DNA from 2 places in the Endozoicomonas sp. ALB091 genome. Region 1 is predicted to be linked to the other one. Evidence: predicted binding sites of a transcription regulator. Region 1 holds the regulator's gene; the other holds the start of a gene.
What was found. Region 1 encodes sigma-54, which starts transcription at its own class of promoters, with help from an activator protein. Its sites were predicted from a motif close to TGGCACNNNNNTTGCTNT; they were not measured.
Positions count from the first base shown of each region.

Region 2: the regulator sigma-54 is predicted to act here: its motif matches at 4,148-4,165, upstream of nirB (nitrite reductase large subunit NirB).

Region 1 is NZ_JBLYNQ010000008.1:656,364-664,341, reverse strand. It holds gene ACO6UX_RS19220 (hypothetical protein) at 1-240, shown strand, start outside; gene dcuC (C4-dicarboxylate transporter DcuC) at 330-1,700, opposite strand; gene ACO6UX_RS19210 (RNA polymerase factor sigma-54) at 2,010-3,473, shown strand; gene hpf (ribosome hibernation-promoting factor, HPF/YfiA family) at 3,850-4,164, shown strand; gene ACO6UX_RS19200 (PTS sugar transporter subunit IIA) at 4,192-4,641, shown strand; gene ACO6UX_RS19195 (hypothetical protein) at 4,780-6,108, opposite strand; gene rapZ (RNase adapter RapZ) at 6,520-7,377, shown strand; gene ACO6UX_RS19185 (HPr family phosphocarrier protein) at 7,377-7,646, shown strand; gene mgtE (magnesium transporter) at 7,787-7,978, shown strand, end outside.
Region 2 is NZ_JBLYNQ010000003.1:852,718-860,695, reverse strand. It holds gene ACO6UX_RS06680 (RNA ligase (ATP)) at 1-753, opposite strand, end outside; gene ACO6UX_RS06675 (DUF3080 family protein) at 864-1,937, opposite strand; gene pdxB (4-phosphoerythronate dehydrogenase PdxB) at 2,067-3,227, shown strand; gene ACO6UX_RS06665 (YacL family protein) at 3,412-3,777, opposite strand; gene nirB (nitrite reductase large subunit NirB) at 4,209-6,746, shown strand; gene nirD (nitrite reductase small subunit NirD) at 6,746-7,102, shown strand; gene ACO6UX_RS06650 (NAD(P)/FAD-dependent oxidoreductase) at 7,102-7,978, shown strand, end outside.

The DNA of each region.
Region 1 (7,978 bases):
TTAGTGGTTCTGATATTAATGCTACAAGGTAAGCGGTTTCTCGCAATGTATGTTTTTTACGGTGTAGCTGTTCTATTGTACGTTGTTAAGGCGGTAGGTTTTGACCAATTCTTAGCCGGAGTATTTGTTGGAGTTTTTGCTAGTGGAGAAAAGGACACCCACTTTTATCTACCAAGTCAACTCACTGCGGCTTTTGAGACAACCCAGTGTGGAAAAGCGTTGGTACCCATGCTGCACTGAGCGGGATGTCGGGTATCAGGGCTTTCCTGAACTAGAGCAACGCAGGATCATATTAAAAAAACGCCCCCGCCAGGCGGGGGAGAAAAGGATCAGACAAACAAAATCAGATGCAGCGCCATACCAACCACAAACGCACCAATCATCGGTACCGAGGTTCTTTTCACCACTTCAAACGGTGAGATTTTGGCAATACCGGCACAGGCCATAATGACCGCCGAGATGGGGGACATGGAACGGCCCATGGAAGCGGCAAAGTTCATGGGCAGCAGCATGGCCACCGCAGGCACACCAAAGCTTTTGGCAACTTCTGGTGCCAGGGTGGCAAATGACAGGAAGGCTGCATTGCCAGAGCCCATCATAATGGCCGCAACAGCAATCAGCATGGCCATAAACAGCGTCATACCGGCAGCACCGATACCCAGCCCCTGGGCAGAACCGAGCAGGGAGTCAATGGCACCAATATGTTTTAACCCTGTGGCAAAAATTTCAGCACCGATAATCAGACCTACCACCGGACCAAAAACAGCACCCATACCATTGAGGAATTGATCAAAGCCATCAAGGGACTGTTTCATTTTCCGGGTACGGATCACTTCACAGAACATGCCGGCAAATACGCTGATCAGCATGGCCATGACCAGGTTCATTTTGATGGACGACACCATCATTTTGGAAAAGATCAACAACAGGAAGAAAGGAATCATGGGCAGCAGCGCATATGCCGGGGCCGGGTCTTTCTTGTCACCGTCTGTATGTTCGATGCCCTCGCCCACATGCTCGGCAACCCTGTAGCCATCTTTCAGGTCACACCGACGCTGCCAGACAAAGTGCAGGGCCGCCGCCACCAGCGCCATGGGGACGGTGATCCAGGCCTGATAATCCAGGAAGTATTCGGTAATTTCCAGTCCGGACTGGCTGGCGGCAAAGTTGGCATTCACCTGGGTGACACCGATTTCAAACGCCGCCGGAGAAGCGATCACGGCAACCGCTGAAGCCGGGCTTAAACCGATATTTCTCAGCACCGGATACAGCGTCACCATCAACAGCAAACCGAGACCCGTTGCCGAGGTGACGAACATTTGCAGCACAACACTGAGCAGATAACACAGTGCCAGTACCATATAAGGTGAGCGAAAACGGCTGATGGGCTTAACGGCCAGTCGAACCAGCGCTTCTGAGGCACCGATATGGGACATGTAGCTGGCAAAACCACCACAGGCCATGATGGTCAGACCCAGGCTGGCCATGCGGAAGCTGAATACCGTGTTCATCAGTTGAAACAGGTCAAAGGGGATAAAACCGGTGGCCTTGGCCGCTGGCAGAATGTCTTTTATCCCCATCAACGCGGCGGCACTTAGCAGGACAATACCGGCAATAGCCAGCGAGGCTGATGCACTGTAGTTCTTCACGATGGCGTATATAACCAGTGCAACTACGGGTATGACGATGAGTATATCCACAGGGGAATCCTGAAAATGGCTAAATTTCGCGCAGGTTATTTCTTGAACTTTTGGTTGTAAATGACCAATGTCAAATAATGATCGGGTAGTTTTTTTTAACCATTCTGACAGTCGTTATGACCGAACTTTAAAGGCGGAAAGCGCTTATAAGCCACACAAAAACACACGTAATTTCATCGTATTCAATCTTTGCACATTTTTTGCTAAAGCTATGGTTTCAGAAACGTCTATGGGTTTATAATCAGCCGCACATGGAGAGTAAGCCTCTGCAGCCTCCACGGACAACGAAGTAAAGGTATACGGTTGCCTATGAAGCCTTCCTTACAGCTCAAGATGGGCCAGCAGTTGACCATGACGCCGCAGCTGCAACAGGCCATCCGGCTGCTACAGCTATCGACCCTGGATCTTCAGCAGGAGATTCAGGAGGCCCTGGAGTCCAACCCCATGCTGGAGTCCGACGATAGCCAGACAGAGGACACCGCCAGCAGCACTGAAGGACGGGAAGAGCTCGTTGATCTGAGCGAAAAAGCCTCAGAACCTGAGCCTCAGGAGATGGCGGAATGGTCAGACAGCATTCCCAATGAACTGCCCGTGGACTCCGCCTGGGACGACGTGTATTCCAGCCTGCCGGCCAGCAGCGGTGACGATGATTATGACCCCCTGGCAAAATCCTCCGCTGTGGAGTCACTTCAGGATCACCTGGAATGGCAACTGGATATGGTGCCCATGAGCGACCGGGACCGGCTGATTGGTCTGGCGATCATCGAGGCGGTTAATCCGGATGGGTATTTAACCTGCACGCTGGATGACCTGTTTGTCTCTCTTCAATCCCAACTGGACGATCTGGAGATTGAAGAGATCCATGTGCTGCAACACCGGGTGCAACAATTCGATCCGGTGGGTTGTGGCAGTGTTGACCTTAGAGAGTGCCTGTTGGTTCAACTTCGTCAGCTGCCGCCCTCAACACCCCATTTCAACAATGCAGAAAAACTGCTCACCCGTTACCTTGAGTCCCTTGGCACCCGTGATTATGCCAGCATCATGCGTCATGCCAAACTGAAAGAAGACCAGCTGCGAGAAGCCCTCAGCCTGATTCAGAGCTTCCACCCAAAACCCGGCAGCACCATTGATCAGACAGAAGCCGAATATGTGGTTCCGGATATATCCGTCCGGAAAATCAGGGAACGCTGGACGGTGGAACTGAATTCCGACGCCCTGCCCAAACTGCGTATTAATAATAATTATGCGTCCATGGTTCAGAGAGCCAATAACAGCCGCGACAATGTGTTCATGAAGAACCATCTGCAAGAAGCCCGCTGGTTTTTGAAAAACCTGCAAAGTCGCAATGAAACATTGATGAAAGTGGCGAGCCAGATTATTACCTATCAGCAGGAGTTCCTGGAAAAAGGGGATGAAGCCATGAAACCCCTGGTGCTGGCGGATATTGCCGAGGCGGTGGGGATGCATGAGTCGACGATATCCCGGGTCACTACTCAGAAGTACATGCATACTCCCCGGGGTGTTTACGAGCTGAAGTACTTTTTTTCCAGCCATGTCAGCACCACGGAAGGGGGGGAGTGTTCCTCCACGGCCATTCGGGCCCATATCCGCAAACTTATTGCTGAAGAGACACCGCGCAAGCCCCTCAGTGACAATAAAATTGCAGCGATTCTGGGGGATCAGGGCATCAAGGTAGCAAGGCGCACCATTGCCAAATACCGTGAGTCCATGAATATTCCGCCATCCAATGAGCGTAAGCAGTTAGTGCCTTAGTACATCATTTTGAGGAGTTTGATGTGTGCAATCTCCGTTTACCCTGAGCGTCCTTCGGCTCCGCTTGGATGCACGGACGGAAGGTGATTGGCACAGTCTTTATTCAGGGCATGGTGCTTACGCCCTTCGACTCCGCTCAGGACGAATGGAGTTTGGATGTCATTGATAGGTATTGATAAGGGACGCCCATCAATCACATTGAAACAGTGTTCCGGAATTTTTTACACAAGCTCCGTTGATACACCGTTCAAAAAGCAGTTTTTTTTGTCTCAGGGCATTCCAAGCTGCACCGACAGTGATAGAATCGAACTCAGCCAGTACGAAAAATCCCGCGGACTGGTGATTATCTGGATAATGGGATTCAGGAGAGCGTTACATGCAAGTCAACATCAGTGGGCATCATGTCGAGGTAACAGAAGCTCTGCACGACTATGTGATCAAAAGACTGGAGCGTCTTGGTTCACATTTTGACCATATCACCAATGTACAGGTGACCCTGAGCGTCGAAAAGCTGGTGCAGAAAGCAGAAGCCGTTTTGCATACCCGCGGGGCCGAGATTAATGCCACCGCCGAGCACGAAGACATGTACGCAGCCATTGACCTGCTCTCGGACAAGTTGGATCGGCAGCTGGTTAAACGAAAAGAGAAAGCCCTGGACAGGCAACAGGGTGCCAGTGGCCATGCCCTTTGATTTATCAGGTTGCCATTCTTATTCAGCATGATTATTCACCGCATCCTAACCCCCGAGCGCACCCTTGACGGGGTGCACGGGGCCAGCAAAAAGAAAATCCTGGAATTTATCGCTGAACGCATCAGCAGCGATGCCCCCGAAATCAATGCCAAAGAACTGTTTGAAGCGCTGGTTGCCCGGGAGCGTCTTGGCACCACCGGACTGGGTGATGGCGTGGCTATTCCCCACTGTCGTTGCAAAGCCTGCCCGGAGCCTATCGGTCTTTTTATACGACTGGCGGAACCGGTTGATTTTGATGCGGTGGACCGTGAGCCCGTTGATCTGGTATTCGCGCTGATCGTGCCAGAAGGCGAAAACCAGGAACATCTTGAAATTTTAAGGACGCTGGCCGGGCGATTTCATTCTGCCCTGACCCTTCAGAAAATACGTTCGGCTACCAATACGACAATGCTCTATCGTACTATGAGTGAACAGTGAATAACGTGACAAAAAAGGCCATCATAGGTAATGATGGCCTGAAAGGTTCAACTGATCACAATGCTCTTATCTTTTGTTGTTAACACACTTCTTTGAGTCCCGGACAAAATGCATTGCGGCTTACAGGGTTTTAGCCAATTACCGTTGAACCTTAAGTTGCTCATCAAGCTCACGAATTGCTGCATACCTGTCGGCCTTTGGATCTTCTTTAGTGACTGGCGAAACAGTTGATGGAACAATCGGGGTTTCAGACACAGGGCTTTGAGAATCCTGTCGCTTATGATCCTCGGCCATTTTGATGTCCCTGGCCTCTTTGGCCTTCTGCACTTCAGTAGACTCTTGCTTTCGTGAAAAGTTGTAGGCCACCCAATCTTTGCCATACTTTAACCCAGGATTTATTAATTTATTTCTATATGAAGCCTTTTTTTCCTTGGCAAAATTTTCTTTTGCTTTGTTGGCTTCAACCTCAGCTCGTTTCTTTTCAATTTCAGCAATGTTCTCCAAGGCTTTTTTATCTCTTTTTTCAGCGAAGACAGTACTCGCACGGTGAAGCCCGGAAAGATCGTAACTATCCTGCCCGGAGCAAGGCGAACTCTCTGCGGTACGTGGTGTAATCGGTGCAACAACACCTCGTAAGCGTTGTACAATCTTAAGATCATGAAGCATTTTAGCCCTGTCAGGCTGAAGGGCCAGCCCTCTGGCTTTCATCACATCAACTGTAGCAATTTTAGCTTCAAGCACTCTTTTGACACAATCAGCAACAGGTGTAGGTTTACGCTTGCTTTTGACAACATCAGCCACCACTGCAGCTTCATCCTGGCTTATGACGGTATCAGCGACAGCTTCATCCTGGGTATTGACGGTATCAGCGACAGGTTCAGATTTATCCTTACCTTTGATTGCCTCAACAATAAATTTCAGACCGGTATATTTGTAAACAACTTTGACAACTTTAATTGCCCAGTGCTTCAGCTTTTTGAAGAAGCCACAGGAGCTGTCTTCAGAGCTTTCCGAATTTGTCTGAGGAACAGGTTCCAAAGCCGGTTCGTCCTGCATGACCTCCACCTTGGGACTGGTGTCGCTTTCTATGGGGCTTTCCTGTTCTGTCTGGACAACAGAATCAATAACCGGTTTGATATTCTGCATAGCATCAGCCTTGCGCTGAAGGTAGGCCATGTGGCTTTTGGCCAGTTTATCTTCGGCTTTATCCCGACCGCCAATAACAAATATTGGTTTTGGCTGACCATCTTCAAACTTTCTTTCCAGTGGCCTTACCATGCGGTTATAGAACCTGCCAAAATCATCAGGTACCTGATCTTTTTCACGCGGACCCGGAACTGGAACTGGTTGAGAAGCTTTTTCAGCTAATGGATGTTTAGTCGTTTCAACTAATTGACGTTTAGTAGTTTCAACTAATGGTTGATAAGTAATTGCGAGAAATTGTGGTTTAGTCAGTGGTGCGTCCATGATGTTACTCCTTTAACAAGATAGGATTGTTTCATATAATTAAGAGAGATTATTTAATTAACCTCTCTCACTGGTTTACTTGTGATTTAAACTCTAGGATTATTCTCCCATTAAATGAATGACAGCACTGTCAGAAGCACTAACAGAGTTTCCCGCACTCATTAGAATCAGGAAAAACCAATAGCCTGACCCATATCCCGCACCCTGATAGAATCCCGCAACCAGACGCTGTCAGCCATTAAACACATTTTGATTAACAGGATTGCCAGCAACTCCGGATACCCTGGCCATCGATTTGCTTTTTCCACCTCAGGTCAACGGTATCCGGTAGGCTTCTTGATCAAAAGTTGCTTTAATAGAAGAAGGGTCAGCTTTCAATACCTACACGCTCAGAAGCATAAAGGAACAGCTATGAAACTTATCATCATCAGCGGGCGCTCCGGTTCTGGAAAAAGTTCAGCTCTGCACACCCTTGAAGATGAGGGTTTTTATTGTGTCGACAATCTTCCGGCCAGTATGCTGAACCAATTACCGGATACCCTGAAAGGCCATCATTCAACGCCCCCCAGGATGGCCGTCAGTATTGATGTCAGAAACCTGCCCGGAACTCTGGATAACTTTCCTGATCTGCTGAAGTCCCTTCGGAACAAAGGCATCCATTGTCAGGTACTGTACCTGGACACCGACAGCGAAAAGCTGGTCAGCCGTTACAGTGCCACACGCAGAAAGCACCCGCTCAGTAATGACCAGACATCGCTCAGAGAAGCCATCGCGTTAGAAAAAAAGCTGCTTACGCCGGTGCTGATTGAGGCAGACCTGAAAATCGACACCACATCGCTCTCTGTTCATCAGATGAGGGACATGATCAAACAGGAGTTCTGCGCTGATCACAAAAGCGGTGTGACGGTTCTTTTTCAATCGTTTGGCTTTAAAAACGGAATTCCTTCAGACGCCGACTTTATCTTTGATGTGCGCTGCCTGCCCAACCCTTTCTGGGACGAATCCCTGAGAACATACACAGGTCTGGACCAACCGGTTATCGACTTTCTGAAGGATGATCCCCTGGTGGTCGAAATGGTTGAGGATATCAGTGCCTTTATCGAAAAATGGCTTCCGCGCTTTGAGTCAGCCCAGCGCAGTTATATGACGATTGCCATCGGTTGCACTGGAGGGCAGCACCGCTCAGTCTATATTGGTAAAACACTGGGCACCCTGTTTACCAGTAAACTGGATCGGGTTCAGGTTAGACACAGAGAGCTTCACGAATAATGATTACCTATCGAAAAAAAATCATTAACAAACTGGGCTTGCACGCCCGGGCGGCATCCAAGTTTGTTTCCACGTCATCGGCGTTTGCCAGTGAGATCGAAATCGGATTCAATGGGCGCAAGGTGGATGGCAAGAGTATCATGGCGGTTATGATGCTGGCGGCAGGACAGGGTTCGGAGCTTGAGCTCCTTTGTGACGGCCATGATGAAGAGGCCGCCTGCCTTGCCCTGTGCGAGCTGATTGATGACCGCTTTGGTGAAGAAGAATAACAGACTCCCCCTTTGCGGGGAGTAGCCACTGCAATTACCATAGAGACCATCTTTCATTTTCCCTGACCATCCGGCCTTTACCGGATGCGCAGAAACTGTTCATGCAGATCATTCAGGCAGATCATTTCAGGCAGACAATAATGGCGCAGCAACTGCAATTGAGCATCGGTGAAGCCGAGCTGAAAAAACTTAATGATGCTCTTGAGCACGGTGTCTCTGCAGAATTGCGCACCATGTTGAACACCTTGCCCCCTGCTGATACCGCGCACTTGCTGGAGTCCTCCCCACCAAAGTTACGCAGCCTGTTATGGCGGTTGATTGACCGTGAACAG
Region 2 (7,978 bases), on a different contig from region 1:
TTGTATTCTTTCTTCATCGGTCTTTGGAATAAAAAAGGGAAAGTAACCTTTGATAAAGTCACGGTCCGATAAGCTTCCCGGTCGCTCATATTTTTTTATATCGAGTTTTGCGGTTACATCATCCCCCAAATTGACAGTTACATCATTTCCTAATGATGAAAGCGGCAGCACCAGGCCTTGTGACAGCTGACCACGGAGTTTGATGGTTTTCAGGCGAAAACCTTCACTGCCATCAGGTAAGACTGTATGGGAGGATTTTCTGAGAAACTCGTACTCATCCCTGACCGGCAAGACGCTATCAATTTCGCAAAAAATAACCGATTGGCCTGGTTTAAATTCGGATTTTTCAACAACCACTTTCCAGCCATCGACCGTAGCAACTTCAATTTTATCAGCATTTTTAATAGGCTGTATTTCTGAAATGGTTCTAATGGTTGCTAACTTTCTTACATCATCAGGGATGCCCGTATTGGCCAATGGCTGGGGAGCGTCAGACTGACTTGCCGCAATCGAACGATCAGTGATAGACGTTGAATCTTTTGCAATGTCTTGTGCAAAACCCGGGGGCTCCGTGTTGAGCGGCGGCAATTGTGGTAAAAATTCACCTTTCTGACCAGAATCAGCTACGGTCTTGCCAGAAAAAGTCGAATTGTTTGCAGAAGCAGTGTTATCAATACTCGATTGCACGGAATCACTGCCGGAAACAGTAAAGTTTGCAGCACCTCTGCTGAGGCTATCGGAGGGCAAGGACACTGGCTAATACTCCTGATAATTAATTGATCGGGATTTGCGACATAATCTGACCATTTGTTTTAATAAAAGTTTCCTTTCCATGCCGTTGGGATCAATTTCAGACAGCTTTGCTAATTAATTTGTAACGCTGGTGCTTTGCCACATTGATCCAGAAATTCAGCCCAGATGGTCGTATGGTGCTTAATGCTCTGTTCCAGCTGATACCAGGGGCTGTGAATGTTTGACGCTTGCGTGATCAGGCTGAGATAGTGTTGAATGTCATCCCGGGGTGCAGCTGGCAAGAGGGAGAGCAGACGCTTGAAGTCATTCCGGATAATGGTTCCTTCCTGATCAACCCTGGCAAGATAGGGCTGAATCTTTTCCCGATAAAACAGTCGAAAGACATTGTGCAGCCTTTCTACTTCCGCAGGGTCAGCAGCGGGGCAAACAGGCCCTTTTTCCAGACGAAGCTGCAGTATATTGGCAGCATGGTTTAGGGTCTGACTTAACAGGGCAGCGGAGTAGATGAGTTCTCCCAGGTACCGGCTGGTGGTAACCTGTTGCAAGTGACGTTCCAGATCAGTGGCGGTATAGGGGGGCTCAAGTAATTGATCGGGCAGTAATCGGGTGAGGTAGTTAAGTGCTTCGCGGGTTCCCCGGAAACTCGCCTGATCGTCAATGGCGAGCAACCTGCCCTGACTGTGCAACTGTTTGCTGAATTCAGTATTGGCAAATACCAGGTTCCACTCAATGGCTGGAAACGTTGCCAGTTTTTCGCTGAGTATCTCTTGAAGTTTGGCAATGACTTCCCGGTTGTCATTGGTTTTTTGTAAAGAGCCGATGCATTGGGGAATCAATGATAACAGGGTTTTCTCATAGAAATAGTGTTGCGAGGGGAGCATCTGCTTGCCCAGGCTGCTGTTTCTGTAGGCCACAGCCTGACTGAGGGCAGGGCATTTGAGCAAATCCAGTGCTTCCAGAGCTTTTATACGGAGATCGGGTGCCGGATAAGCGCGCTGTCTTAACGGGGGCAGCGTGGGGATAGCGATCTCTGGTTCAGGGATATCGACACCGGTAACCCGGCTGAGTCGATGGGGGTATTCCTCAAGAAAATACTCAGGCGAGGAGTGGTCTGAGCATCCGGATAACATCAGGGCAAAGACAAATAACAGGGTTGGAAACCGGTCTACCGTTATCTTGATCACTGGACCCTCAGGCAGGGATGCTGTTTTTGAGGCTTTCATGTTGGTATAACATAGCCAGTTTATTATTTTTAGCTTTTTTTAAGGGTCAGCGCTGGCTGTTAATGACAACAATTTTATGAAACATCGTGTATGAAAATAGTGGCTGATGAAAATATTCCCTTGCTGATGGAGTGCTTTGGGGCGATGGGGGAGGTGGTTGCTCTGCCTGGCCGGAACATTTCACCGGAGGATGTGCAGGATGCGGATGCTTTGCTGGTTCGGTCCGTGACTAAAGTGAGTCGGCAGCTGGTGGAAAACAGTTCACTGAAGTTCGTCGGTACTGCCACCGCAGGTTTTGATCATATCGACCGGGAGTATCTGGCCAGCCGGGGAATTGCTTTCAGTCATGCGCCGGGTTGCAATGCCACGGCAGTGGTTGAATACGTTCTGGCGGCTTTGGATATTCTGGCAGAACGAGACGGTTTTGAACTGCGTGATCGAACAGTCGGCATTATCGGCAAGGGGCAGGTGGGTGGTCGTCTGTATCAGATGATGGAGCGGCTTGGGGTAGAAGTGTGTGCCTGCGACCCCTGGCTGGCATTGGCAGAAGGCAACAGTGGTCGCTATGTCAGTGTTGATCAACTGATTGCATGTTCGGATGTCATTTGTCTGCATACCCCGCTGATAATGGATGGCCCATATCCAACCCACTATCTGATCGGTGAGCAGCAACTCAAGGCAATGAAGCAGGGAACGGTGTTAATTAATGCAGGGCGGGGGCCTGTGATTGATAATGCCGCTTTAAAGCAGTGTCTGGGCGAGCGTGACGATCTGACCGTTGTGCTGGATGTCTGGGAGTATGAACCCGATGCTGACCCGGAATTGATGACTCGGGTCGATATTGCGACCCCCCATATTGCCGGATACAGCCTGGACGGAAAGATTCGCGGTACGGAAATGATTTACAAGGCACTGTGCCGGCACTTTGGGCTTCCTGCCAGGGTGCGTCTGCCTGCGATTACGCCATTGCCGGTACTGAAACAGATGAAGTTCAGTGAGGGAATGACCTTTTCAACCACCTGTTCCAGGGCGATCCGTTCTGTTTACGACATTCGTCGTGATGATGCCACGATGCGCAAGGGGCTGATAAGGGCTGAAGAATCTCAACGCAAGCTGACGTTTGATTTGCTGCGTAAGGATTACCCGGAACGTCGGGAGTTCAGTACACTGCGAGTGGAGTTGAAAGACTGTGCACCGGAATTAGTGCATATCTTTCAGGCATTGCAGTTCAGGATTGGTGATGAACTCTGAATGGAGTTCATTCTACTCTCCTAGGAGGCTGACCGAGAATAGCGCCCGTAGCGAGGATGGCAGAAAATTGAGGATAAAAAGTCGGAAATTTTTAGTAAATAGTGGTTCTATTTGCTAAAAAATTCCGACTTTTTAGACCAATTTGCTGCCACCGCAGTAGGGCAGTCTATTCTCGGTCAGCCTCCTAGATATTCAGAAAGTCCTGCCAGCAAACCAGGAGAGTTTTAAAGTCATCCAGGCCACAGTGGCTGATGGATTCATGGTCGTAATAGTCCAGGTCTTCCATCTCTTCACAGTCCATTTCGGTATCCAGCAGGGCGGCCCGAACTTCGGCGTGATCCCGGGTCAGATGAAGGCGATAATCTGTGCCATCATCAAAATATTCCCAGCGCTGTCCTTTCTCCAGACTTTCAACCACCAGTAACAGGTGCTCCAGTTGTTGCCTGTTACTGCCCAGCTCTTCGGTCAGCCAGATGCCCATGGTTTCATGGTCCATGGAGAACTGAGCTTCCGGACGACCGGAAAAGTTGCGCTGGAAATGATAGTCCATAGTGGTGTGATATCAGAGAAACCAATAAAAGCGGGAAAGCTATTTTAGAAGGCTGCGCAGGTTTGCCAATAAGTAGTTCAATCAAAATTAATCAATAATCAGGTTTCATCGACCTGAATTCTCTGAAACTTTAAAAGCCTCCTATGCGCCAGGTCAACTGGCAAGCGGGTGTGAGTACTGAAGCGTTCTTTTGCAGTGATGCCTCAAAGCAGTGTGATGCACCAGAATTATTCCCTGAATGTCGTTCACTTACATTTTTGGTCTTATTTTGGTGCATGGATTATCGATGGCCGGAAACCTGAAGGCATTTTGCCACCGGCAACAAGCTGCCGCTCCGGCAAATCCTGTTGTGACAGCGCTTTGCGTGTTTTGGCATATCCCCTGCATGTGGGGAGGAAGAATTTGGTTTATTAAAAGGGGAATTAGCCGAAATGAGCGGGAAACAAACCCTGGTAGTGGTCGGTAATGGCATGGTCGGTCACAGCTTTATGGAAAAACTGGTGGCTGCTGGTGGATTAGAGCAATACCAGGTGGTTGTTTTTGGTGAAGAGCCCCGCCCTGCATACGACCGTGTTCATCTGTCCGAATTTTTCAGTGGTCGCAGTGCAGAAGATCTGTCCATGGTGCCTGACGGTTTTTATCAGAAACACGGCATTGACTTGATTCTGGATGAAGCAGTTATTGCCATTAACCGTGATACCCGGGAATTAACCACCAATAAAGAGAGACGTATTCATTACCACAAACTGGTGCTGGCTACCGGTTCTTATCCTTTTGTGCCGCCGGTACCGGGACATGAGCGGGACAACTGTTTTGTCTATCGCACCATTGAGGATTTGCAGGCCATTGCCAAAGCGGCTGGCAGCAGCAAGGTTGGCACCGTGGTTGGTGGCGGGCTGTTGGGGCTGGAAGCCGCCAAAGCGTTAAAGGATCTTGGCCTTGAAACCCATGTTGTTGAGTTTGCGCCCCGCTTGATGGCGGTCCAGGTGGATGATGGCGGCGGTGCCATGCTGCGACAGAAAATTGAAGCGTTGGGTGTGCAAATCCATACCGGCAAGAATACACGGCTGATTACCGATGGTGAGGGGACTGTCCATCAAATGCAGTTTGCTGATGGTGAGGTTTTAAACACCGATATTGTGCTGTTCTCGGCGGGTATTCGCCCTCGGGATGAACTGGCAAAACAGGCCGGGCTGGTGAGGGGTGAACGAGGGGGGATCGTTATCAATAACGACTGTCTGACCTCGGATGAATCGATTTACGCCATCGGTGAGTGTGCATTGTGGGATAACCGGATATTTGGCCTGGTCGCTCCCGGTTACCAAATGGCCCAGGTGGCGGTTGATCATATAACCGGTAAAGACAGCAGCCAGTTTACCGGCGCAGATATGAGTACCAAGCTCAAATTGATGGGGGTGGATGTTGCCAGTATTGGTGATGCCCATGGCAATACGAAAGGCTCCCTCAGCTATCAGTTTATCGATGAGGAAAAACAGGTTTATAAAAAACTGGTGGTTTCCAAAACCAAAAAGCGGGTATTGGGCGCGGTGCTGGTGGGTGATGCAGACGACTATGGCACGTTACTGCAAATGATGTTGAATGGCATTGTGCCACCGGCCAATCCGGCTGAGTTGATTTTACCTCAAAGCGATGGCAGTGCCAGTGCCGGACTGGGTGTTGCGGCACTGCCGGAGACTGCCCAGATCTGTTCTTGCTTTAATGTCAGTAAGGGGGATCTGGTCGATGCAGTGGCCGCAGGTTGCCAGGATATTGCTGCACTCAAAGGGGCAACCAATGCTGGAACCGGCTGCGGTGGTTGTGCCCAGCTGGTAAAACAGGTGCTTGACCATGAACTGACGCAACTGGGAGTCGAAGTCAAAAAAGACATCTGTGAACACTTTCCCCATTCACGACAGGAGTTGTATCACCTGGTCAGGGTGGGTGAGTTGACAACGTTCTCTCAGGTGATCGAAAAGCATGGTCGCGGGATGGGCTGTGATATCTGCAAACCAACCATTGGTTCTATTCTGGCTTCCTGCTGGAACGATTACATTCTGAAGAGTGACCATGCCCCGCTGCAGGACACCAACGATTATTTTCTGGGGAATATCCAGAAAGACGGCACTTACTCCATTGTTCCACGGGTTCCCGGTGGTGAAATTACCCCTCAGAAGCTGATTGTTATTGGCGAGGTGGCCAGAGACTTTAACCTTTACACCAAAATCACCGGCGGGCAGAGAATTGATCTGTTTGGTGCCCGGGTGAATGAGTTGCCCGCTATCTGGCAGCGGTTGGTGGACGCCGGGTTTGAAACCGGACATGCCTATGGAAAATCCCTGAGAACAGTTAAATCCTGTGTCGGCAGTACCTGGTGTCGTTATGGTGTTCTGGACAGTACCAGTATGGCCATTGCCATTGAGCACCGTTATCGCGGGGTGCGTTCACCCCATAAAATCAAAATGGCTGTTTCGGGATGCACCCGGGAATGCGCTGAAGCCCAGAGTAAGGATGTTGGCGTTATTGCCACCGAGAAAGGCTGGAATCTTTATGTTGGTGGTAATGGCGGTATGAAACCCAGGCATGCTGACTTGTTTGCCACCGAACTCGATGATGAAACCCTGGTGAAATATATTGACCGTTTCATGATGTTTTATATTCGCACCGCTGACCGGCTCCAGAGAACCTCGGTCTGGCTGGATAATCTGGAAGGTGGTCTGGATTATCTCAAGTCAGTGATTATAGACGACAGCCTTGGCATTAATCAGGCGCTGGAAGATGAAATGACCCATCTGGTGGGCACCTATCAGTGTGAGTGGAAAACGACACTGGAGAGTCCTGAAAAACTCAAGCGTTTCAGCCATTTTATTAACAGTGACCAGCCGGACAGCCATGTTGTTTTTGTCGATGAAAGGCATCAGATACGACCAGCAACAAAGCAGGAAAAAATACAGCTGAAGGAGGTTATCTAATGAGCCAGTGGACGACAATCTGCCAGGATGAACAACTTTCTGCAAACCTGGGCATCTGCGCCCTGGTGGGTGCTTATCAGGTGGCGGTATTCCGGGTAAAGGATCAGGTGTTTGCCCTGGATAACTTTGATCCATTCAGTGGTGTCAATGTGATCTCCCGGGGCATTGTGGGGGATCTGCAGGGGCATCTTGTTGTGGCGTCGCCTATTTACAAACAGCACTTTGATTTAACCACCGGACAATGTCTGGAAGATGACACCGTCAGCCTCAATGTATTCCCGGTGCGAGTCCATGAAGGTGCCATACAGGTGCAGCCTGCACCGCTGGTAAGACCAGTTGCTGAGCAGGTTGCCTGATGTGCCATTATCAACAGCCGGATGGTCGGCAAAAACTGGTGATTATTGGCAATGGTATGGGCTCGGTCCGCTTTCTTGAACATCTATTTAACGGTGGTCAGTGCCCTTTTCATGTGACCGTACTCTCGGAAGAGGGCTGCCCGGGGTATAACCGGATTCAGCTGTCCAAATTGTTGGCGGGCAGTGTCGATCTGGATGGGATTCAGCTGAAAAGTGCCGCCTGGTATCAGCAGCAGGGTATCGAGCTACTGATGGGCGAGAACTACAAAGCGATCCGGATTGATCGCTCATTAAAGCGGGTGGTCACCCACGGTGGTGATACGTTTGACTATGACCGTCTTGTTCTTGCCACTGGCTCTTTGCCCAATCAGATTCCGGTGCCCGGGGCGGACCTTCAGGGCGTTCTGGCCTTTCGCAGTCTGGCCGATGTCAACCTGATGCTGGAAGCAGGTCAGGGGCAGGCCGTGGTGATTGGCGGTGGTTTGCTGGGGCTGGAGTGTGGTAGTGGTCTGGCCAAACGGGGTATGTCAGTGACCATCGTCGATAATATGCCCATTCCCATGGCCCGTCAGCTGGATCAACATGTCGGTGGGCTATTGCGAAAGGAACTTGAGGGCAGAGGCATTGCTTTTCGCAGCAGTGCTACGCTGCAATCCTATCAGGGCGTTGATGGTCGGGTTTGTGGTGTGCAGATTGATGGGGAATATCTGCCCGCATCGCTGGTGGTGGTGACTGCCGGTGTCCGGCCTAACATACAACTGATGCAGGAGGCGGGCCTGACATGCGACCGTGGGGTTCTGGTCAATGAGCGGCTACAGACGTCTGATCCTGATATCTTTACTGTGGGTGAATGCGCGCAGATGCAACTGACTGGCG